DNA from 4 places in the Peribacillus sp. YIM B13477 genome. Region 3 is predicted to be linked to each of the others. Evidence: riboswitches for the same ligand, from Rfam matches in the RefSeq annotation. Region 3 holds a riboswitch; each other region holds the start of a gene.
The links. A riboswitch is a leader RNA that binds a small molecule or an ion and turns the genes downstream of it on or off. The one in region 3 is predicted to bind S-adenosylmethionine.
Positions count from the first base shown of each region.

Region 1: another riboswitch for S-adenosylmethionine. It lies ahead of ACFX4H_RS08470 (Fur-regulated basic protein FbpA); the one in region 3 lies ahead of mmuP (S-methylmethionine permease).
Region 2: another riboswitch for S-adenosylmethionine. It lies ahead of ACFX4H_RS09815 (methionine ABC transporter ATP-binding protein); the one in region 3 lies ahead of mmuP (S-methylmethionine permease).
Region 4: another riboswitch for S-adenosylmethionine. It lies ahead of ACFX4H_RS19065 (5-methyltetrahydropteroyltriglutamate--homocysteine S-methyltransferase); the one in region 3 lies ahead of mmuP (S-methylmethionine permease).

Region 1 covers NZ_JBHZPD010000002.1:360,008-365,528, reverse strand. The annotation lists gene thiD (bifunctional hydroxymethylpyrimidine kinase/phosphomethylpyrimidine kinase) at 1-553, opposite strand, end outside; gene thiW (energy coupling factor transporter S component ThiW) at 522-1,043, opposite strand; gene tenA (thiaminase II) at 1,059-1,748, opposite strand; TPP riboswitch at 1,840-1,944, opposite strand; SAM riboswitch class I at 2,102-2,206, shown strand; gene ACFX4H_RS08470 (Fur-regulated basic protein FbpA) at 2,377-2,565, shown strand; gene ACFX4H_RS08465 (aspartyl-phosphate phosphatase Spo0E family protein) at 2,815-3,012, shown strand; gene ACFX4H_RS08460 (GNAT family N-acetyltransferase) at 3,082-3,588, opposite strand; gene ACFX4H_RS08455 (DUF459 domain-containing protein) at 3,806-4,507, shown strand; gene ACFX4H_RS08450 (ABC transporter ATP-binding protein) at 4,550-5,521, opposite strand, start outside.
Region 2 covers NZ_JBHZPD010000002.1:630,718-636,238, reverse strand. The annotation lists gene ACFX4H_RS09830 (iron-containing alcohol dehydrogenase family protein) at 1-832, opposite strand, end outside; gene ACFX4H_RS09825 (MetQ/NlpA family ABC transporter substrate-binding protein) at 895-1,716, opposite strand; gene ACFX4H_RS09820 (methionine ABC transporter permease) at 1,773-2,441, opposite strand; gene ACFX4H_RS09815 (methionine ABC transporter ATP-binding protein) at 2,428-3,444, opposite strand; SAM riboswitch class I at 3,514-3,618, opposite strand; gene ACFX4H_RS09810 (MBL fold metallo-hydrolase) at 3,902-4,726, shown strand; gene ACFX4H_RS09805 (hypothetical protein) at 4,791-4,979, opposite strand; gene ACFX4H_RS09800 (YheE family protein) at 5,065-5,268, opposite strand; gene ACFX4H_RS09795 (YheC/YheD family endospore coat-associated protein) at 5,332-5,521, opposite strand, start outside.
Region 3 covers NZ_JBHZPD010000001.1:925,628-931,148, forward strand. The annotation lists gene ACFX4H_RS04625 (ring-cleaving dioxygenase) at 1-750, shown strand, start outside; gene ACFX4H_RS04630 (ring-cleaving dioxygenase) at 775-1,722, shown strand; gene ACFX4H_RS04635 (alpha/beta hydrolase) at 1,722-2,330, shown strand; gene ACFX4H_RS04640 (flavin reductase family protein) at 2,349-2,957, shown strand; SAM riboswitch class I at 3,183-3,285, shown strand; gene mmuP (S-methylmethionine permease) at 3,369-4,757, shown strand; gene mmuM (homocysteine S-methyltransferase) at 4,754-5,521, shown strand, end outside.
Region 4 covers NZ_JBHZPD010000006.1:274,973-280,493, forward strand. The annotation lists gene ACFX4H_RS19055 (CaiB/BaiF CoA transferase family protein) at 1-733, shown strand, start outside; gene ACFX4H_RS19060 (hypothetical protein) at 996-1,523, shown strand; gene ACFX4H_RS19065 (5-methyltetrahydropteroyltriglutamate--homocysteine S-methyltransferase) at 1,668-2,771, opposite strand; SAM riboswitch class I at 3,077-3,178, opposite strand; gene ACFX4H_RS19070 (hypothetical protein) at 3,335-3,754, shown strand; gene ACFX4H_RS19075 (glycerol-3-phosphate responsive antiterminator) at 3,927-4,469, shown strand; gene ACFX4H_RS19080 (MIP/aquaporin family protein) at 4,697-5,521, shown strand.

The sequences.
Region 1 (5,521 bases), on a different contig from region 3:
AAAGATCATTTGGATTTCCTGCCGCATGGCCGCCTTTAAGTAAAACGGCTTTGGAACCCATTTCTTGTATCGAAATGCATGCCCTGTAGAAATCTTGTTTCGTCCGAATCGGGAAGCCAGTAAGTACTTCCGCTTCTGGTACATTGGGTGTTACAAGATTTGCAAGCGGAAGCAATTCCATTTTTAAGGCAGAGATGGCCTTTTCGTCGAGCAAATGGTGGCCGCTTTTGGAAATCATGACAGGGTCAAGGATAACGATGGCAGGCATGAAGGTTTTAAGGGACGCAGCGACCGTTTCCACGATTTCTTTTGATCCAAGCATGCCTATTTTTACTGCATCGACAGGAATATCTTCAAAGATAGCTGCAATTTGATCCGATATGATAGCTGTTTCAATGGGCTGTACAGAACGGACTTCCATTGTGTTTTGGGCAGTTACGGCTGTGATGGCAGACATTCCAAACACACCATGTGCAGAAAATGTTTTTAAATCCGCTTGTATTCCAGCACCGCCCCCTGAATCAGAGCCTGCGATCGTTAATGCTGTTTTCATAAAAAAACCCCTTCATATAATTATTTTTTAGCAGTATTTTAAGTAATATGAAAGCTAAAATCGCCCCTGCGAATGAACTGAACATAAAAGCCGGTAAAAAACCAAAAAGAGCAGCTTTTTCTCCCAATAGGAGGGTGGCAAGCGGATAACAGGCCAGGGAACCGAGAAATCCGGTCCCGATCACTTCCCCTAAACAGGCGAATTTTAAGCTTTGTGTTTTTCGGTAAAGGATGGCGGCCAAAAGTGCACCAATCATGCTGCCGGGAAAGGCGAAAATTGAACCGGTACCAGTCATGTTTCTAATGATGGAAACTAAAAAAGCTTGTGTCACCGCATATGCAGGCCCCAATAAAACCGCCGTCAGGACATTTGCCAGATGTTGAATAGGAAAGATTTTTGCAAATCCTGCAGGGATGAAAATAAATGAACTGGTCAGCGTCGTTAAAGCCGTGATCATGGCAGTCAATGTCAGTTTCTTGATAGGGTTCATCCTCATGTCAACCACCTACAGAGGCCAATCCTGCTCATTTTGAACCATGTCCCAGAATAAATATTCATATCGGGAAGTAACCAAAAAGTGCTTTTCTAATCTAAGAAGTTCCTTTTCAGGCATGTCTTCGGTCAATTCTTCCAATAAAGCGATCAGCCACTTGTGTGCTTCCCCGAATTCAGGAGATGAATAGGACCTTATCCAATCTGCGTAGCGATTGTTTTCCAGTGCTGCTCCATTTTGTTCTTTTAATAGCAAACCGATTTCATAATAATCCCAAGCGCAGGGCAGGAGACAGGCGATCAAGTCTGCCAAAGTCCCATGCTGAGCTGCATTTAGCATGTAACCTGTATAGGCTAGAGTGGTTGGAGTAGGTTCTGTATTTTCCAATTCCTTGGAGCTGATCCCGAATTCGGAAGCATAATGCCGATGAATATCCATTTCCACTTGAAGGGTTTCATTTAAAATGCTCGCAAATTTTGCCATGGTTTCGATGTTATGGGCTTTGATGACACCTAAAGCAAAGAGCTTGGAATAATCCATGAGATAGACATAGTCCTGCTTCAGGTAATAGGCAAATTTCTTTTCAGGAAGTGTGCCGTTTCCAATTGCCTGGACAAAGGGATGTGAATGGTTCCTTTTCCAAATCTCTTTTGCCCGTGCATGCAGTCTATCACTGAATGTTTCTAATTTTGTATTCTCCATTGTTCATCCTCCTATAGAATGGCTCCCTTTGTTAAATAAAAAACCCCGTTCCTGAATACGGAACGGGGTAGATGGATATAGTCTGTAAAATGGACGATATCATCCACTTCCCTCCGCCGGTATGAGCCGGTTCAGGTTCAAAGGGTCCGGAACTAATTCCATCTCAGTCTTAAAAAAGACTCCCCTAGTGGTGTGAATTGTATGTAATTACTGACATCATATCAGAAAGACAAGAAAATGCAACCCGTATTTGAAAGAGGGATCACTTTATGTCCAGGAAAAAAGGGAGAACCAGGTAATTGACTTTTGAAGATTATTAGGATAGAATCATTTCTACATCATTATATATTGAATTCTTATCCAGAGAGGTGGAGGGACTTGGCCCTATGAAACCTCGGCAGCGGACCCGTTTAGGGAACTGTGCTAAATCCAACAAGCATATGCTTGGAAGATAAGAAGAGCCGTACGGACACTGTCAGCCTCTTCTTAAATTAGAAGGGGCTTTTATTTTTGGGAAATAACGTTTAGTGACATACTAGAAAAGGTATATATAATTTGGTGAAATCAAACAAGTTGATAAAGTTTAGCTAACTAGAAGCAGGCACTAGGACGGAAAGGAGCCATTTACATGGCAGAATTATTTAAGAGGATTGAACAGAGGAAGGCAAAACTCATTGAAGAGCTATTGGCCAATGGAGTATACAAAACCTCTGATGAAAGGCACCTTTATGATGCCCCATTAAAAGTACTTGAAGATGAATATAAGATTGTTATAAATAGACCTAATAACGAGTCACCTTCTGAATGGATGACATAGTAATCGGAATACAATATTTGGATTTTTGGATAAGGGATATGATGTAAGCATTCGCAGTCTACACTAGTGGATGCTTTTTTTGCGTTTATTAGAAAACGACACACATTATACATAATTAAATAACAAAATAGGTGTTTTGTCACATTTGACCTATAAAATAACACATTTAATTTCTGAAAAATAGTTGATTTTAACTAGTGGTTTCATTATGATGAAAGTGTAAAAATATTGAATAAATGGGAGGTGGCTATGATGACTTGCTATAAGGTAACTATAGAAAAAGTAGAAGAGAAGAGACAGGAAATGATAAGGTTGGGAGCGATTTACGGCTTAACAAGTCTGCTGACTGTACAAGCCAGCCAAGAATTGGATACGCTATTGAATGCGTTAGCAAGTAAAAGAGATTCTGAATATTTTTCCCTTCAAGAAGCATATAGGTATTTTTAAATTAGCAATCCGACCTGTATTAATCTAAAAAAGCTACTGCTCAAGGCAATAGCTCTAAAGAATTATATATTAAATATCGACACGTTTACCTAGAATGATCAAATCCCGCTCAATGCCATCCATCTCGGCAACTTGAGGTAAATGTGCCCATTCTTCAAATCCGAATTTGGAAAAAAGCTTAAGGCTTGGTGTATTATGGGCGAAAATGAAACCCAATAAAGTCTTAACACCTAATTTTGGACTCAATTCAATTGCCTTTCGAATCGAAATTTGTCCAATTCCTTTTCCCCGGAAATAATCATCAATGTAAATGCTGATTTCGGCAGTGGAATTATATGCCGGTCGGCCATAAAAGGATTGAAAGCTCATCCATCCAGCGGTTTTCCCTTCTATAGTAATGATATATAGCGGTCTACTTTCTGAATGATGTTCCTCAAACCATTTAACCCTCGATTGGACGGATACAGGTTCCGTATCTGCCGTTACCATCCTTGAAGCAATTGTCGAATTATATATTTCAACAATTCTGGGTAGATCAGATAGTTCTGCCTCTCTAAACTCTATGTGTTCTTCCATGATATAAACTCCTAACTATCATTTATTCAATCTCCAGAATGAAGGGTGATCCCGTTTTTGGTTTTAGGGACGTTGAATGAAACCCAATCCATTGAAAGTTTTATATTATCATACACTCTTTATTCTTTATCTGACAATTCTTTTTTATGTTAGTACTGCAGATTTTTTGGGTATGAAAAAGATTAAATACTTCTAGTAAAGACAAGAGGAGAACTAAATGAAAAAATTGGCAGGTATATTAATTATCGTACTGGTTATATGTTTTGCTGCATATGAATTTCAGGCCTCGGAGTCGGAAGATGTGCAAAGGGTCATGGCTTTTGGAGATTCATTAACCTATGGAAAAGGGGATAAGGACGGGGAAGGATATATAGAAGGCCTTGAAGATGAATTGAATAATCCGCAATCGGAGCAAAAAGTGAGTTTTTGGAATTACGGTATTAAAGGCCAGGAAACGGATGGGGTGATGAAACAGCTAGATGATTACCGCATTAAAACGAAACTTGATGAAGCCGATACTTTCATTGTTTTTATTGGAACGAATGACTTGATCAATAGTAATGGCGGGAACTTGGAGAAAATAAGTGACCGAAAAATCAATGAGGGTAAACGGGAATATATCAACCATCTGAAAAAGATTACATCAACACTGATAGAGGCAAACGATAAAGCGGATATTCTGGTAGTAGGACTATATAACCCAAATAAAGACAATCAAAAACTTGAAAAGCACATTCGCGATTATAACGAGTCAATAAAGGGATTAGCCGATAAAGGTGAAAGGATGTTATTCATTCCTACAAATGATCTTTTTGAAGATGAAAAGAAAACAAAGTATTTCAGTGATAAATTACATCCGAATGAAAAAGGGTATCAGCTCATTGCGAATCGGGTTTTGGAAAGTTATGATTTCAAATGAAACCAAACATGCACAGAAAGGCCTTCTGTGCATATTTGCCTGCTAAGTTGCTAGGTATTTGATATCGCTTAGCTGAGGGAACTGTAAGTCATGGAGCTGCTTGTATCGGCCGTTGTTTTGCATTAACTGGTCATGTGTTCCTTTTTCAAGAACCTGCCCTTTTTCCAGAACGATGATTTGATCGGCGTCATGAATGGTCGATAAACGATGTGCAATGACTATTGAAGTCCGTTTTTTCATTAAACGTGACAAGGCTTGCTGGATCAAATGTTCAGATTCTGTATCCAAGGCCGCCGTTGCTTCATCGAGAATGATGATTTGCGGATTTTTCAAAAGTGCCCTGGCAATGGCAAGGCGCTGTTTTTGTCCGCCTGAAAGCTTGACTCCGCGCTCTCCGATCTGAGAATCATAACCATCAGGAAAGGCACTGATAAAGTCATGCGCATTTGCCGCTTTGGCGGATTCGATGATTTCATCATCGGTAGCATTAAGTTTGCCATACACGATGTTATCACGGATGGAACCATTGAATAGAATGATATCCTGAGAAACAATTCCCATTTGTCCCCGTAATGATTTCAGTGACACAACTTTGATATTATGTCCATCCATTTTAATCGTTCCATTTTGCGGATCATAAAATCGGATCAGTAGGCTCGTGATGGTCGATTTTCCTGCGCCGGAGGAGCCGACCAAAGCGGTTACTTGACCAGCTTTCATAGTCAGGTTTAGATTGCCGAGAACAGGAACAGTCTCATCATAAGCAAAATCAACACTTTTAAACTCAATTTTCTTTTTTATGGCAGGGAGTTCAATGGCATTTCCCTTGTCACTTATTTCAGGTTGGGTTTCCAATATTTCAGTTATCCGCTCAAAGGCGGCGGCTGATTGCTGGACAATGCTGATTACCCGGCTAAAATTGCGAACGGGACTCTGCAGTAACCTCAAATAGGCGAGAAAGGCCACGATTAATCCTATTGTGAATTCACCCTCCATCACTTGCCAAGCACCGAA
Region 2 (5,521 bases), on a different contig from region 3:
CAACTTTTTCCCCGTGAAGTAAATGATGCGCTTGGGTGATGGAAGTAATGCCATTATGAATGGAGTGGGCACCGGCAACGCGCAAGTACTGGCTGCCAAACCCACCAACAAGACCACTTGTGATGATGTTCGTTTCAATTACACGCTGCAGCGCATCTGTCCATTTCCCTTTTTCCAAATCAGCTAAGGCTTCCTCGCCATATGTCAATAAAACTTCCTGGCATTGCCTTGCGGCCAGATGGGCCAATTCAATACAAACGGACTTGGTGGCAAGCTTTTCGGCCAGTGCATTGCCCTCGTACCATTTCGCCAATGTATCGCCGATTCCAGCACGTAAATAGTTAATCGGCGAATTAAGAAGAATTCCTGGTTCGATCAATAACATCCAAGTGCTTTTTTCATGAATATCATAACGGACATATGAACCATTATCATCATAAATGACACTCAACGGTGTCCAGGCAGCGCAGGTGGAAGCCAAGGTTGGAATGAGGATGATCTCCTTTTGAAGTGAGTTTCCGGCCGATTTGGCGAGGTCGAGCAACTTACCGCCGCCAATGCCAATTAAGGCATCAGCACCATGTTCAAGAGCTGCCTTCATGACGCGGTCAATTTCCGGGTCACTGCATTCCCCGCCGTATGTGAAAAAGATCGTCTCAATATTTTCTAAGGAAGGAAAGAAGGGTTCAGTAACTTCCCAGGATTTTTGTCCATGAATAACGAGCACTTTACGAATGTTCCCTCTACACAGTTTCACTTCCAGGTTTTCAAGGACATTTGCTTTACAGGCGTAATAAGCGGGGCCGCTGCGGACCTCCAGTAAGGTATTCATATTTGCTCTCCTTAATGAAAGGCCTGTTCCCGGTAAAGGGGAAGCAGGCCTTGATTATTTGATCAATTCATCCAGTCTGGTTTTCCGAATCCGGCAAATTTGTCATCGATCACTTTTTCAAACTGGTCGGATTCCACTACAGATTTAATATCCTTGGCAAATTGAGCGTCTACATCTTTTGTATTCACTGCAACAACGTTTCGATACATATCCGGCATGCTTTCTAAAACTAGGGCATCCTTGAGGTCCATTTTCGCTGCAAGAGCAAAGTTGCCAGGGACCGCCGATAGGTCAACGCTGTCTGTTGCGCGGGGCAGCTGAGCGGATTCCAATGGTTTTAGCTGGATGTTTTTTGGATTTTTCGTTACATCCTTTTCAGATACTTTTAAAGGGTCGACATTTGGATCGACTTCAATCAACCCTTCATCCACCAGCACTTTTAGTGCACGTGCCAGGTTAACCGGATCATTGGGCACTGCAAGCGATGTACCGTCTTTCACTTCTTTCAATGAATTATACTTATTAGAATATATGCCCATTGGCGCTGTTGGAACTATGATAAGGTCGGAAAGCTTTAAATCATTTTCTTTAGCGAAGTTATCCATGTATACTTTATGCTGGAAAAGGTTGGCGTCGATCGAGTTGTTGCCAAGCGACTTATTCGGCTGGATATAGTCGGTGAATTCGACGATCTCTATTTTGTATCCGAGATCTTCCAGACCTGGTTTGATGGCCTCCTTAACCATATCGGCGTACGGCCCGGTAGTCGCCCCGATCTTCAATTCTTTTTTGTCTTCTGTATTTGGGGATGCATTATCGCTCCCGCAAGCTGCCAAGCCGAGTGCAAGTGCACAGACTGATAATAACGAAGCTATTTTCTTCATTTGATATTCCTCCTGAGTAATGAAATGTATTGAGTCATTTAAAAAAATGATTGAACCTATCGCTTGTTAACTATGTATGAAACTTTGTCACCAACCATTTGAATGAGTTGCACAAGGCAGATCAGCACGACGATCGTCGTGATCATGACTGTGTTGTCATATCGGTAATATCCGTACCGGATGGCCAGGTCGCCAATTCCGCCACCGCCGATTGTCCCAGCCATTGCTGAATAACCGATTAGCGAAATGGTCGTTAATGTCAGTCCTTGAATGATTCCCGGTTTTGCCTCTGGAAGAAGTACATCCTTAATGATCATCCATGGAGTGGCACCTACGGCAATTGCAGCTTCAATCACTCCTCTGTCTATTTCACGTAATGCCGTTTCAACAATCCTTGCAAAAAAAGGGATTGCGGAAACGGACAGGGAAACAGAAGCTGCTCTTGGCCCTATCGTCGATCCCGTAAGTAGGTCCGTTAAAGGAAGGAGGGCGACCAAGAGAATGATGAACGGGATTGAACGGACAATATTGACTGCGAAACCGAGAGATCGATTCACGATGCCATTTTCAAAAAATAAATTCCTGGTTGTTGTAAATAGCAATACTCCAAGCGGTAAACCGATCAGCAGGGCTACTGCAAGAGAAACGCCGACCATATAAATCGTTTCAAGAAAGGCTTTATTAAGATCAGGTAAAATATTGACGATGGGATTAAGCAGTGACATGTTTTAACACCTCCACAGAACTGGAACGATTTTTTATATACTCCAATGCCGAATGGATTTGTACGGCATCGCCAATTAACTCGATGATTAAAATGCCTAAAGGAACATCCTGGATATACTCAATTTTACCGTGTAAAATATTCCCCTTTACTGCATGGGATTGGAGAGTATCCGAAAGAATCGACTCACCGGCGGTTTGCCCTTCGAATTGGATCTTAATAATCGTCCCTTCACTTTCATCAATCAAGTGCGAAGGGAGTTCGAAATCCAGTACACTGCTAATGAATTGCTTCGTTAATTCCTGTTTGGGCTGTGAAAATATTTCATAAACGGGTCCTTCTTCAATTACCCGGCCATCCTGCATCACGGCGACTCGGTGGCATAGTTCTTTGACCACTTCCATTTCATGTGTAATCAACACGATGGTGATACCAAGCTCACTGCTTATCTTTTTCAATAACTGTAAAATCGCTTTTGTAGTTGTCGGATCAAGGGCTGAAGTCGCTTCATCACATAATAGTACAGTGGGTTCATTTGCTAACGCTCGAGCTATGCCGACCCGTTGCTTCTGTCCACCGCTAAGCTGTGCAGGATAGACATCTTTCTTATCGCTGAGCCCTACGATTTCCAACAATTCCAATACACGTAACTTAGTCGCGTCCTTCGATCGATGCGCGGCTCTTAAGGCGAAAGCGACATTTTCATAAACGGTTTTTGAACTGACCAGGGAAAAGTGCTGGAATATCATTCCGATTTTTTGGCGTTGTTTACGAAGCTCTTTGCTAGATAAAGAGGTTAAATCAATGCCGTCGATAATGATATTTCCACCTGTCGGACGTTCAAGCAAATTCAAGCAGCGGAGTAATGAGCTTTTTCCAGCTCCGCTGTAGCCGACAATGCCATATATTTCACCAGTTTGAATGGTCAAAGATACGTTATCCACTCCGATAACTCGGTTTTTCTTCGAGACGTATTCCTTTCGGATTGAACGGATTTCAATCATGAGCTTTCCCCCTTAAACATTAAAAAAGCTGCCTCTATCATTCAGAAAGAGGCAGCGAAATCATATCTCGGCTTATCTTTCAGAATGCAATCATTCTGCAGGAATTGGCACCGTTCCCTAAGGGCGGTTGCCGGACATCACAGGGCCTGATCCCTCCGTCACTCTCGATAAGTAAATTATTATTTTAGAATATTTCAAGTTTTATAATATAATCTATATTATTTGTAAAATCCGGCAATGTCAATCGTTTCTTTTATTTTTTTGTCATTAAAACTGGTAAGGTCCGTTAAAACGATTCATGGAAAATGGGCTATTATGCAATAATCCAGCATTTTCATCGAGGCTATTTATTCCAATATTTCCTTGTCAAAAAGGTAAAGTGGTACTACATTTATTATAGTAAAGTTAAAAAAAGGAAGGTAAAACTATTTTTGTACAATGATGGGGAGGAAACCGAATGATAGAGATCAAGACGATAAATGATGTGGTTTGCGTGCATGGGACTCCTGGCGGGAACAAGGGGGGGATGAGTGTGTATGTCTTTTTAACGGATGGCCTATTGATAGATACTGGCGCACAGATTTTATTGGAAGAGCTTATTCCATTCTATGAATCCGCAGACTTCGACTCAGTGGCCCTGACTCACTATCATGAAGACCATACGGGGGGCGCTGCCTGGATAAAGGAACATAAAAAGGTCCCTCTTTTCATTCACCCGATGTCGGTTGAGGTTTGTGCAAAGGATGCTGAATATCCTGAATATCGCAAAATTTTCTGGGGAAAGAGAGACGCCTTTAAAGCTGAGCCGCTAGGGAAGGCCATTCATTCCCGTACCCAAACGTGGGAGCCGATTTTTACCCCAGGTCATGCAAAGGACCATATGGTGTATTTGAATCACAATAATGGCGTGCTTTTTTCAGGAGACCTTTTCGTAACCCCAAAAACAAAGCTTGTCTTACGGGAAGAGTCCGTCCCGGTGATCATCGGTTCCATAAAAAGATTGCTTCAATATGACTTCGGGGAAGTGTTTTGCTGTCATGCTGGGCATGTTCCTGATGGGAAGGAGATGTTTCGAAAAAAACTGGATTATCTGGAAAACCTCCAAGGGGAAATTTTACGCTTGCATTCTCAAGGGCTGACCGTTCATGAAATCCAGCAGGTCGTTTTACCGAATCGCTATCCCCTTATCGAGATATCTGGGCATGAATGGGATTCAGAGCATATCATTACATCGATATTAAACGAAAATATTTTAAGTGCGAGGGAGAATGGGACTATTTGAATGCTATCCGTTTAACGGTCTGACTGATATGAAAGAGAGCTCTCCATAAGAGAGCCCACATTATTCATTTATTGACATTGGGATCTGTTTCATCATAAAAATCATGTGCTTCTTCGATGTTCTGAAGGTTAGCGACTTCATACACATTTCCGCCCGCCATTCCTTCATTGATGATACGGTCGATATCCAGGTAAACGGAGTCCTTGCCATCATATTCGGTATCCTTCAAAAATGTCATTTTTTCTTTATCCAAAAGAAATCCCTCCTAGCCTTTTCTTTAGTTTAGGCAAAGGAGTTTTTTTTATTCTGTTAAGCGATTTCATGAATGTAAAGGGGTTTCATTCATATACATGGAAGATCATTAGATCATGTATCATGCTTTTGAGTTTAGTTTCATCTGTTTCGGAAGGCGGATTGGCTGTCCACTCGATGGATCCATCTTTATGATACAAGGCTTTGACTGCCTGCTTGTTGAAATAAAAGGAAATTTTCCATCCTGGCAGATTCTTATGCAATGGTTCCCATTGAAAATGAGTGATCATATGTATTACCTCCATATATACTGTTTCTCATTCGATTATAATGGAAAACGGCAGCTGGAGGTGTTATTTTCTTTTCAGGTTGGGAAAAGTTAATTCAATGAAAAGATTTTTTAAATGCAAAAGCCTGTTTGTTTCAATTTCTTCTTCATCGAATTGCATCGGCTTTGAGTTCACTTCGTATATGAAAAGCGAGCCCGATTCGTCTTCCCCTATATCAATGGAAAACTCTCCGAGAAACCCGATCTTTTTTGAA
Region 3 (5,521 bases):
ATTTCAGAAATTTCTTTAAGGGTGAAGGATGATGAGACGCTAGAATATTGGAAAAAACGGTTTGTGGAATTCAATGTTGAGCACGATGAAATATCGAGCCGTTTTGAAAGAAAGGTACTTTCTTTTAAAGATCCTGAAGGGCAGAGGCTTCTTCTGGTTTCCGATCAGGATAATAACGGTGTTCAAGGAGGATTTCCGTGGGATGGAAGCCCAGTACCGCAAGAGTTTTCCATCCTTGGATTAGGACCAGTAAAACTTACAGTACCCAATATTGAACAAACAGAAAGTGTTCTTATCGAGGTATTGGGATTCAGGAAATCAGGCACATATCCATCCGCTATCAGGGGGCAAAATCCGATAGTCGTTTACGAGACAGGTGAAGGAGGAACAGGAGCGGAACTCCATATTGAAGAAAGGAATGACATACCTCGGGAAAGGCTGGGGAGGGGTGGGGTACACCATGTTGCCTTCCGGGTGGATGATGAAGAAGAATTGAGAAAATGGGTAGAAAAGATTAGTGAATCGAAATTCGTGAACTCGGGATATGTGGACCGCTTTTATTTCCGTTCACTCTATTTTAGGGAGCCGAATGGCATATTATTTGAACTAGCTACTGATGGACCTGGTTTTGAAGTGGATGAAGCTGAGCAGCATCTAGGTGAGAACCTTGCCCTGCCACCTTTTTTGGAATCGAAAAGAAAGGATATTGAAGCGAATTTAAAACCACTAAATACAAAATCAACTAATTAATCAACGGGAAAGGAAGTAATCGGCATGCAAAAGCAAAATGCAGGGATACATCATATAACCGCAATTGTAGGCAATCCTCAAGAGAATGTGGATTTTTATGCTGGAGTATTGGGAATGCGTATGGTGAAGAAAACCGTTAATTTTGATGATCCAGGCACCTATCATTTATATTTCGGAGATGAATCCGGTTCACCGGGCACAATCATTACTTTCTTTCCTTGGCCTGAGGCATACCGAGGGACAATTGGCTCCGGACAAGTGGGGATTACAACATATGCAGTTCCGGAGGGTTCAATGGGCTTCTGGGAAAATCGTTTGGGTAAATTTAATATAGACTTTGAAAAGGTTTCACGTTTCGGTGAGGAATATCTTGATTTCCAAGACCCACATGGTTTGCAACTTGAACTGGTTGAGCGTAAAGAAGGTAAAAATAGCGAGTGGTCATTCGGCGGTGTACCAGCTGATAAGGCGGTCAAGGGTTTCGGCGGAGCTGTATTATTGACGTCAAAACCGATCAAAACGATGGAACTATTAGAGGAAGTGATGGGCCTTCAACAGGTTGGGGAAGAGGGCGATTTCATCCGCTTCAAATCCACATCGGATATCGGAAATTTGATCGATGTTAAAAAAACGGTTTTACCAAACGGTAAAATCGGAGTGGGAACTGTCCATCACATTGCATGGCGTGCGAGCGATAATGAAGATCATAAAGAATGGAGGGAGCATATCGGTAACCATGGCTATGGTGTGACACCCTTTACAGACCGACAATACTTCGATGCGATTTATTTCAGGGAAGATGGAGGCATACTCTTTGAAGTTGCCACAGATCCACCCGGCTTTGCTCATGATGAAACGAAGGAAACGATGGGCAGTAAATTAATGCTGCCGCCATGGTTGGAAGAAAAGCGGGAAGTTATGGAAAAAACGTTACTGCCGGCAGTGCCGAGAGTACTAGAGGAGGATAAATGATGAAACATATTTTTCAAAAAGGAAGTAATCCAGAAGCTCCGTTACTACTGCTTTTACATGGCACTGGAGGAACGGAAACAGATCTCTTGCCATTATCCGAAATGGTTTCACCGGGTTCATCCGTATTGAGCGTACGGGGAAATGTACTTGAAAATGGAATGCCCCGTTATTTCCGACGGTTAGCTGAAGGGGTTTTTGATGAAGAGGATTTGATCTTCCGAACGAAGGAGCTTTATGACTTCTTGGAATCAGCATCCGGAAAATATGACTTCGACCGTGACAGAGTGGTGGCATTAGGTTATTCCAATGGTGCAAATATAGCGGCAAGTTTGCTGTTCCATTACGAGGGGGCATTACAAGGAGCGATTCTTCATCATCCAATGGTTCCAAGACGAGGGATTGCTTTGCCGTCCCTTTCAGATATGCCTGTATTTATAGCTGCAGGTAAAAACGATCCGATTTGCCCAGCAGAAGAAACTGATGAACTTAATCAACTTTTACGGCAAGCTGGCGCTACAGTTGAAGTTCAGTGGGAAAATTACGGTCATCAGTTGACACGTTCAGAGGTTGATGCAGCAGGTTCATGGTTTCAAAAGAACTTTTTATAAGAATGAGAGGGAATGAAGATGATTTCTGTTAACCCTGAAAGTCTGACTGAACGGGATAATTATAAGTTTTTGACTGGAAGCATTATACCGAGACCTATAGCGCTGGTTACGACACAATCCGAAACCGGTACAATCAATATAGCGCCGTTCAGCTTTTTTAACATAGTCAGTTCAAATCCTCCGATGATTTCCATTTCTGTTCAACGGAAAGAAGGAGTTTCAAAGGATACAGCCCGAAATGCAATTCAAACAGGTGAGTTCGTTGTTCATATCACTGACGAAAATAATGTTGCTGATGCAAATCGAACGGCCAAGGAACTCCCATCTGACGAAAGTGAATTGGGTCTTACTAATTTCACGCTGGCTGTTAGTGATAAGGTATCCGTACCAGGATTGGAAGAAGCGAAGGTGCGGTTCGAATGTACATTAGAGCAATCGATTCCATTGGCAGGTTCCAAGAACAAACCTGGTTGTGATTTGCTGATAGGGAAAATAGTCTGTTATCATATAGAGCAAGATATTTATCATAATGGCCGTATTGACCCGAATGGGCTAAAACCTGTAGCGAGATTAGCAGGTCATACTTATACAAAACTAGAGGAATTATTTGAAATAGAACGTCCTTAAGGAAAAAGAAAAAAATGGCGACATCTTTTAAGATGTTGCCATTTTTAAGACCAATATGAACCCGGTTAGTTTTATTTGCCATTATAATACGCTTAGCGCTTGTTCCAAAAACAATTTAATATTAATGCCCCAGCCATGATCGTTAGCATTTAAAAGGAAGTCTTTACATTCCGAAACAAAACTTGACAATTTTTTCATAGATTGATAAAGTTATAAAAAAATAATTTCTTATCCAGAGAGGTGGAGGGACTGGCCCTATGAAACCTCAGCAACAGGTCTACAAAGACACTGTGCTAATTCCAGGGGGTGAAACCTTGATAGATAAGACCGTACGTGTTTATTTGTCAGTAACGCACTCTTTTTTGGAGTGCGTTTTCGTTTTTTCTGGATGCAAGATTAAGGAGAGTTAGAATGGAGAACAAAAGGAAGCATGATTTTCAAAGGCAAATGCAAGCACGGCATATAATAATGCTATCGCTTGGCGGGGTGATTGGAACGGGTTTATTCTTAAGTTCGGGTTATACGATTCAACAGGCTGGTCCGTTCGGAACCATCCTTTCGTATCTGATTGGTGCATTAGTGGTTTATCTAGTCATGCTATGTCTAGGTGAACTGTCAGTGCATATGCCCGAGACAGGTGCGTTTCATAGTTACGCAGCCAAATACATCGGACCAGGGACAGGGTATACAGTAGCCTGGTTGTATTGGCTAACCTGGACTGTTGCACTAGGTTCGGAATTCACGGCTGCAGGATTGTTGATGCAGCGATGGTTTCCATCAATCAGTGTCTGGATATGGAGTGCTCTATTTGCTATTTTGGTCTTGGCATTAAATGCGTGGACCGTAAAGTTTTTCGCTGAATCCGAATTCTGGTTTGCGTCTATTAAGGTATTTGCTATTGTGATATTCATTATTCTGGGAGCTGCGGCAATGGTAGGTTTCATTCCAATGATTAACGCACAAACAGCTCCGTTATTTTCCAATGTTACAAGCGCAGGGTTATTTCCAAATGGTGCTTTTGCCATTCTAATGACGATGCTCGCGGTGAATTTTGCATTTTCTGGAACTGAATTGATCGGAGTTGCAGCTGGAGAAACTGTGAATCCGGAAAAAACGATTCCAAAGGCAATCCGTATGACATTATGGAGATTGATTATCTTTTTTGTAGGAACCATCGTTGTTTTATCCGCATTATTGCCTGTTTCGGATGCAAGCGTATTAGAGAGCCCCTTTGTTGCCGTTCTAGAACGAATTGGAGTGCCATATGCAGCGGATATTATGAATTTTGTTATATTAACTGCCATTTTGTCTGCTGCAAACTCAGGACTATATGCCTCATCAAGGATGCTTTGGTCACTTGCAGATAAGAAAACCATTTCGCCAATATTTGCAAAATTGACAAAACGGGGTGTTCCATTGAATGCAGTCCTTTTCAGTATGCTGGGCGGTGTTTTAGCACTTTTCTCGAGTATTATTGCGCCGGATACTGTATACATAGTGCTTGTATCCATTTCTGGACTAGCCGTGGTTATAGTTTGGATGAGTATTAGCGCGTCACAGTTTCTATTTCGCAGACGATATATAAACGAAGGAAACTCAGTTAATGATTTGGCTTACCATACACCATTATATCCATTCGTACCAATCGTTTCATTTATGTTATGTCTTGCTTCTTGCATAGGAATTGCATTTGATCCTACACAAAGAATTGCACTATATTGTGGCATTCCGTTTATTTTGTTTTGCTATGGAAGTTATTATCTGACACAAACCATAAAGAAAAGAGGAGAAAAACCATGAAGAATAAAATTAACCCAATTGAAGCAATTTTACGAGGTCATTCAGTCATGATTTTGGACGGAGCTTTAGCTACAGAGCTTGAAAGTCATGGGTGTGATTTGGACGATCCCCTGTGGTCTGCACGTGTATTACTTGAAAATCCAGAAGTGATTTACCAGGTTCACTCTGACTACTTTCGAGCTGGTGCTGACTGTGCGATAACGGCAAGCTATCAAGCAACGGTTGAAGGTTTCGCCCTCCGCGGAATACAAGAAAAAGAGGCATTGGATCTAATCCGGAAAACGGTTTTACTTGCAAGAAAAGCAAGAGATGAATTTTGGAAGGAAGAATATCAAACGATTAGACCTAAGCCATTGGTTGCTGCATCAGTTGGACCTTATGGGGCTTATCTTGCAGATGGTTCAGAGTATGTTGGGAATTATGGTGTTTCAGATGAAACTTTAGCGGCATTTCATCGCTCACGATTATCAGCTTTGATTGAAGCAGGAGCTGATATTTTAGCATTTGAAACGATTCCTTCCCTGCAAGAAGCAAAAGTATTACATTCATTATTGAAAGATTATCCAGAAGTCTATGCTTGGCTGTCCTTTTCTTTGAAAAATGAAAAAGCGATAAGTGACGGCACATTGCTGGAGGAGTGTGCCAGATTGTTTGGGGACAGTGAGCAAATTGCCGCAATTGGCATCAACTGTGCGCCTGTATCAGTTATCACGGAAGCCATACAGGTGTTGCGTGCAAACACGCATAAACCAATTATCGTTTAT
Region 4 (5,521 bases), on a different contig from region 3:
ACCGGGACATGATATCAATTATATTTCGATAGCAGGCTTATCAGGCTATTCCGGTACGAAAAAGGACGGCCCGGCAAAAAACGGAACCCAAATAGCAGATCTTGCCGGAGGCTCATTGCATGCTGTCATCGGAATATTATCTGCAGTCATTCACAGGGAAAGAACAGGATTCGGCCAAGCCATCGACATCAGCATGACCGACTGCAGTTTTACCTTGAATGCCATATCCGCACCTCTGAATTTACAAGGTGGCCTTGAACTTGAACCAGAAAAATTGATGCTGAACGGAGGGTCTTTTTATGACTTTTACGAAACGAAAGATGGACGCTATTTTTCGGTAGGCAGCCTTGAGCCCCCTTTTCGAAAAGCATTATGTGAAGCGATTGGTGCACCCGGATTATATGAGCTGAGCATGAAAAGCGATGAAGAAAGCGGAATCAGGTTTAAAACGGCCGTCCGGCTGGCTTTCCTCGAGAGAGATTTTCATGAATGGCAGGAGATATTCGCTGAATTCGAGGCTTGCGCAGAACCAGTGCTGACTTTCACCGAAGCGGCCGAGCATCCCCAATTGAAGGAGAGGGGAATGATCGTCGAGGTACCTGACGGAAAAGGGAATGTCCAGAGGCAAATCGCCTGCCCGATCAAAACATCGGTTTTCACCCCTGGATATAAACATGCAGGCTTGGAGCCAGGACAAAACAACGCAGAAATCCTTCGCACCCCCAATCGCTAAATAAAGATGTAAAGGCTATCGCTTTTCCGGGTTTTTTGGAAGGTGATAGCCTGTTTTTTTGAATGACGGAAAAAGCAGGGGAAGGGTCGATATAGTCGTTCGAAGGTCGAAGTGAAGCGGAAGGAGAACAATTATCATCTTATCATTTTTGGAAAGCAACATATTACCACTGTGAAAATTTACTAGTTATAACTAGTGTGGGCAGGGTATCAGAGTAGCATCCTGGTAAGGAAATCGCTGGTAAGGAGGGGGTTAGTTAAATATGTTTGGTCTCTCTGATATCATTAAATTTCTATTTTCCTTTTTTTTGATCATGCCGATCGTTACACTGATACATTTGAGCGGGCATATTTTCTTCGTTACGATCTTTGGGGGATCGGAAAAGAAAATCTTGATCGGGTGTGGTAATAAGCTTTTCGCCTTTCGGAACATAGAGGTGAGGAAATATTATTTTTGGAATGGGACTTGCGAGTTCAAGGGTTTGAAACATGATAATCGATTGACGAATACCCTGATCTATTTAGGGGGGGCTATCTTTAATTTAATCAGCATGCTGATCATATACAGCTTAGTGTATCAGAATATCCTGGACAGCTCGGTAATCTGGTATCAATTTATCTATTTTTCTTTCTACATTATGTTTTTCTCCCTGTTTCCGATGTATTTCTCGGACGGATCGCCTAGTGATGGGAAGGCTGCGGAATTGGCCTTGAGGAACAAGCTGGAAGATAGGGTGACGGATGATATATTCGTGAAGAAAATGGAGGATGATGACGATAGCTGCAAGTAAAAAGGGAACGTCCAGATGGCCGTTCTTTTTTTTGTTTGCTTTCAGTTTTAGGGTTTTAAGTATAAACCTAATCGGCACGCTTATATTGAAGCCGATTAGGTTGTTCGAATCCTGTAAATAAGTTTTAAAGTCTCCGTAAAATAATCATTCCCATACTTCTTTCGCTACATCAACGACGAATTTCAGCTTTTCCCATTGCTGTGCTTCGGTTAGCTTGTTGCCGTGATGTGTGGAGGCGAAGCCGCATTGAGGGCTTAAGCATAATTGTTCGAGCGGAACGAAGTGCGATGCTTCTTTAATGCGTGCCTTAACAGCTTCCTTGTCCTCGATTTCTCCATTTTTTGAAGTGACGGCACCAAGTACGACCCGTGCACCGCCATTTGGAATGTATTCCAATGGTTTGAAATCCCCTGAGCGTTGATCATCATATTCCAAGAAGAATCCATCCACTTTTTCTTTTGCCAATAAAGTTGGGGCGATACGGGCATAGCTTCCTTCAAACGCCCATGTCGACTGGTAGTTTCCGCGACATAGATGGGTAGTGACGATAAGGTCTTCTGGTTTGCCTTCCAATGCGCCATTAATGACCCGAAGTGCAAGATCGATTAATTGTTCCCTCGTATATTTTCCATCTTTGAACTGGAAATCCGGGGCTGAAAGTCTGGCAATATATACATCATCCAATTGAAGGTAACGCACACCTGCTTCATAAAAGGCTTTCAAAGCATGCTGATAGGCTTTGATGATATCATTTGCATAGTCTTCAATATCAGGGTAGACGTCTTCATTATGAATGCCTGCAGCAAATAATTGATTCGGACTGGGAATGGTTTGCTTGGCAACGGCACGTCCGTTCACGACTTTATTCAATTCAATGAAATCACGAATGAAGGGATGTTCAGGGTTGAATGAAACCTTCCCGGTATTGCGAACATTATATCTCTCTGTTTCGACACCATCGAATGTAAGGCCTTTTTCAGTTACATAACCCTCGATGCCATTTAAATGTTCGAGGAAGTCAAAGTGCCACCATGTCCGTCTGAACTCACCGTCCGTAACGGCCTCTAAACCAACTTCGATTTGTTTATCGACGATCCGATTGATTTCTTCAGTTTCAATTTCACGAAGCCGCTCAGCTGAAATGGTACCTTCCTTAAAGTCCTTTCTGGCAATATGTAAACGTTCCGGTCTTAATAAACTTCCGACGTGGTCCGCCCTGAATGGTGCTTTCGTTAATGTGATTGACATGTTGATTCCTTCTTTCCTTTTAAAAATAAAAGCTCTTTTCGTAAAGATTGTTGTTTTTAAACGAAACTATTTAAGGTTGATTGGAGCGGAAGTGCGAGACTCCTGCGGGAGCAGCGGGAGAGGTGAGACCCCACAGGCGTTTACGCCGAGGAGGCTCACCGCCCGCCCCGCGGAAAGCGAGCATCTTGAGGGGAAATCAACCACAACCCATTACCTGGTAAATAGCAACAAAGTATGTGAAAACAGCCAAAATAAAACCTCTTCTTAAAAATAAGAAGAGGTGTTGGCAACAAAGCTATATACTCTTCTTATCTTCAAGTTTTTACACTTCTGGAATTAGCACAGTACAAGATCAGTCTGTTGCTGAGGCATCAAAGGGCCAGTCCCTCCACCTCTCTGGATAAGAGTTGTCTATTAAATTAACTATGACTATACAGGTAGTTTTTATGAAGGTCAAGGGGTGGAACCGGAATATTTCGAATATACCGTTTATTAATCCGGGCTGGAATGTTAACGGCATCAGGGAATCCGGCATATGCTTTGAGTGGGGAGGGAATGCAAGGATGAGTCCATTCAAAAATGGCATACCGATTACGGTAACTGAAGCCATGATAGAGAGAATCATAAAAATGAAATCATCTGGTCAGGATATTAAAGTCGAAATTACGCCAAAGCATATTGAGCTTTCCGGAACGATGGAAGTGAAAAAAATGATGTTTAAGAAAAATGTGGCTTTCCGGATTACATTAAAACCGGTTCATGTGGACAAAAGAACGATTTCATTTGAATTAGTAGAAATGGAACCCATTGACAGGAATTTCATCAACCAAAGGATATTTAACAGACCGCCATTTTTTGAATATGAAAAAAGAGCGATCAAAATGAATGTTAATGCTTGGAGCATCGTGAGAAAAATTCCCATTGGCACAATTAAATCGTATGAACTCGTCGAAGGTGCATTGAAAATGAAACTTTCTTTATGATTCAAGGGGATATTTTACATATATCCTTAGCCGCAAACTATAAAGGGTGTGAAAGGTATGATAGTGTTAAGGTTACATGGCTCATGAAAAAATGTGTTTGATAAATCAAGTTCTTTAAAATATACTAAATGACTTGAAGTTTTGAGTTTTTCTGGGAATGAGGAGGATAATGATGGATCAGAAGATTTTGCCTGCTTCAGCAAGCATGAAGGATTTTGAAAGATTTCTAGAAAGTTCCTATGAAATAGGTGTGTTTCTTGATTTGCATATCTCACAATTGAAAAATGTAAGTATGATGGCAAAGCAGCATAATAAGAAAATGATTTATCATGTCGATTTGATCCATGGCATAAGAAGTGATGAGTACGCGACAGAATTCATTTGTCAGGAATATAACCCCTATGGGCTGATTTCGACTAAATCAAGCGTTATATTGAAGGCGAAGCAAAAGGGGGTCATTGCCATCCAGCGAATCTTTTTAATTGACTCACATGCACTTGAGAAAAGTTATAAGCTGGTGCAGAAAACCAAGCCGGATTATATCGAAGTATTGCCGGGCGCCATGCCATGGATGATAAAAGAAGTGAAGGAACGATTGCAGACACCGATTTTTGCAGGCGGCCTCATACGAACTTCGGATGAAGTCCTGAATGCCCTTGATGCCGGCGCCTCGTCAATCACCACTTCAAAAACTGAATTATGGGATATCATCTAATAGGGAAAAATTGAAAAAAATTACAGAATAATAGATTAATTTTTCACAAATTATTGACAGCGTTTTCATAACCTAGTATATTTTACAGTACAAGTTAATATATGTGACGGAGACTAGGAGATTCACAACAGATCTATTCATAATTTTTTTTATGAAGATGGTTCTGCTGTGGATCTCCTTTTATTTGTTGGCAAGGTTTAAAAAATTATCAGGGGAGGGGTTTTATCATGACTCCATTTTGGGGAGAAGTGTTAGGCACGATGATTTTAGTTTTATTCGGAGCAGGTATTGGGGCAGGTTCATCCTTAAAGGGTTCCTATGCAAAAGATGCCGGCTGGATCGTTATCACGATTGCGTGGGGATTGGCTGTTACCATGGGTGTATTTGCAGTGGGTTCCATAAGCGGGGCGCATTTAAACCCGGCGGTCACGGTAGGGTTTGCCATTATTGGAGAATTTCCATGGAGTGATGTGCCCGTTTACATCGTTGCCCAGATGATTGGCGCGATACTCGGCGCAACTCTAGTATTCCTGCACTATTTGCCACACTGGAAAGCTACGGATGATCCAGGGGCGAAGCTTGGTGTATTCGCGACTTCACCTGCAATCCCGCACACATTTTCAAATCTATTAAGTGAAATGATTGGAACTTTCATCCTTATTCTTGGTCTATTATTTATAGGGGCCAATAATTTTACAGAGGGTCTAAACCCATTCGCAGTCGGGTTATTGATTGTCGTGATCGGGATGTCACTTGGGGGAACGACAGGATACGCCATTAACCCGGCCCGCGACCTGGGGCCGCGCATCGCTCACTTTTTGCTGCCGATACCCGGTAAAGGAAATTCAAACTGGGGCTATTCATGGATTCCGGTCGTTGGACCGATTGTAGGGGGTTCACTTGGTGCCGTTTGTTATAAAGCATTTTTCATGGGGGAAATAACGGCAGGATTTTGGTCTGTTATGGGTGCAAGCCTGGTACTATTGATAGTAGCCTATGCTTTTGGTAAAAAACAGTCACATGAATTGGATAGCAGAAATATCGCTAGTTAA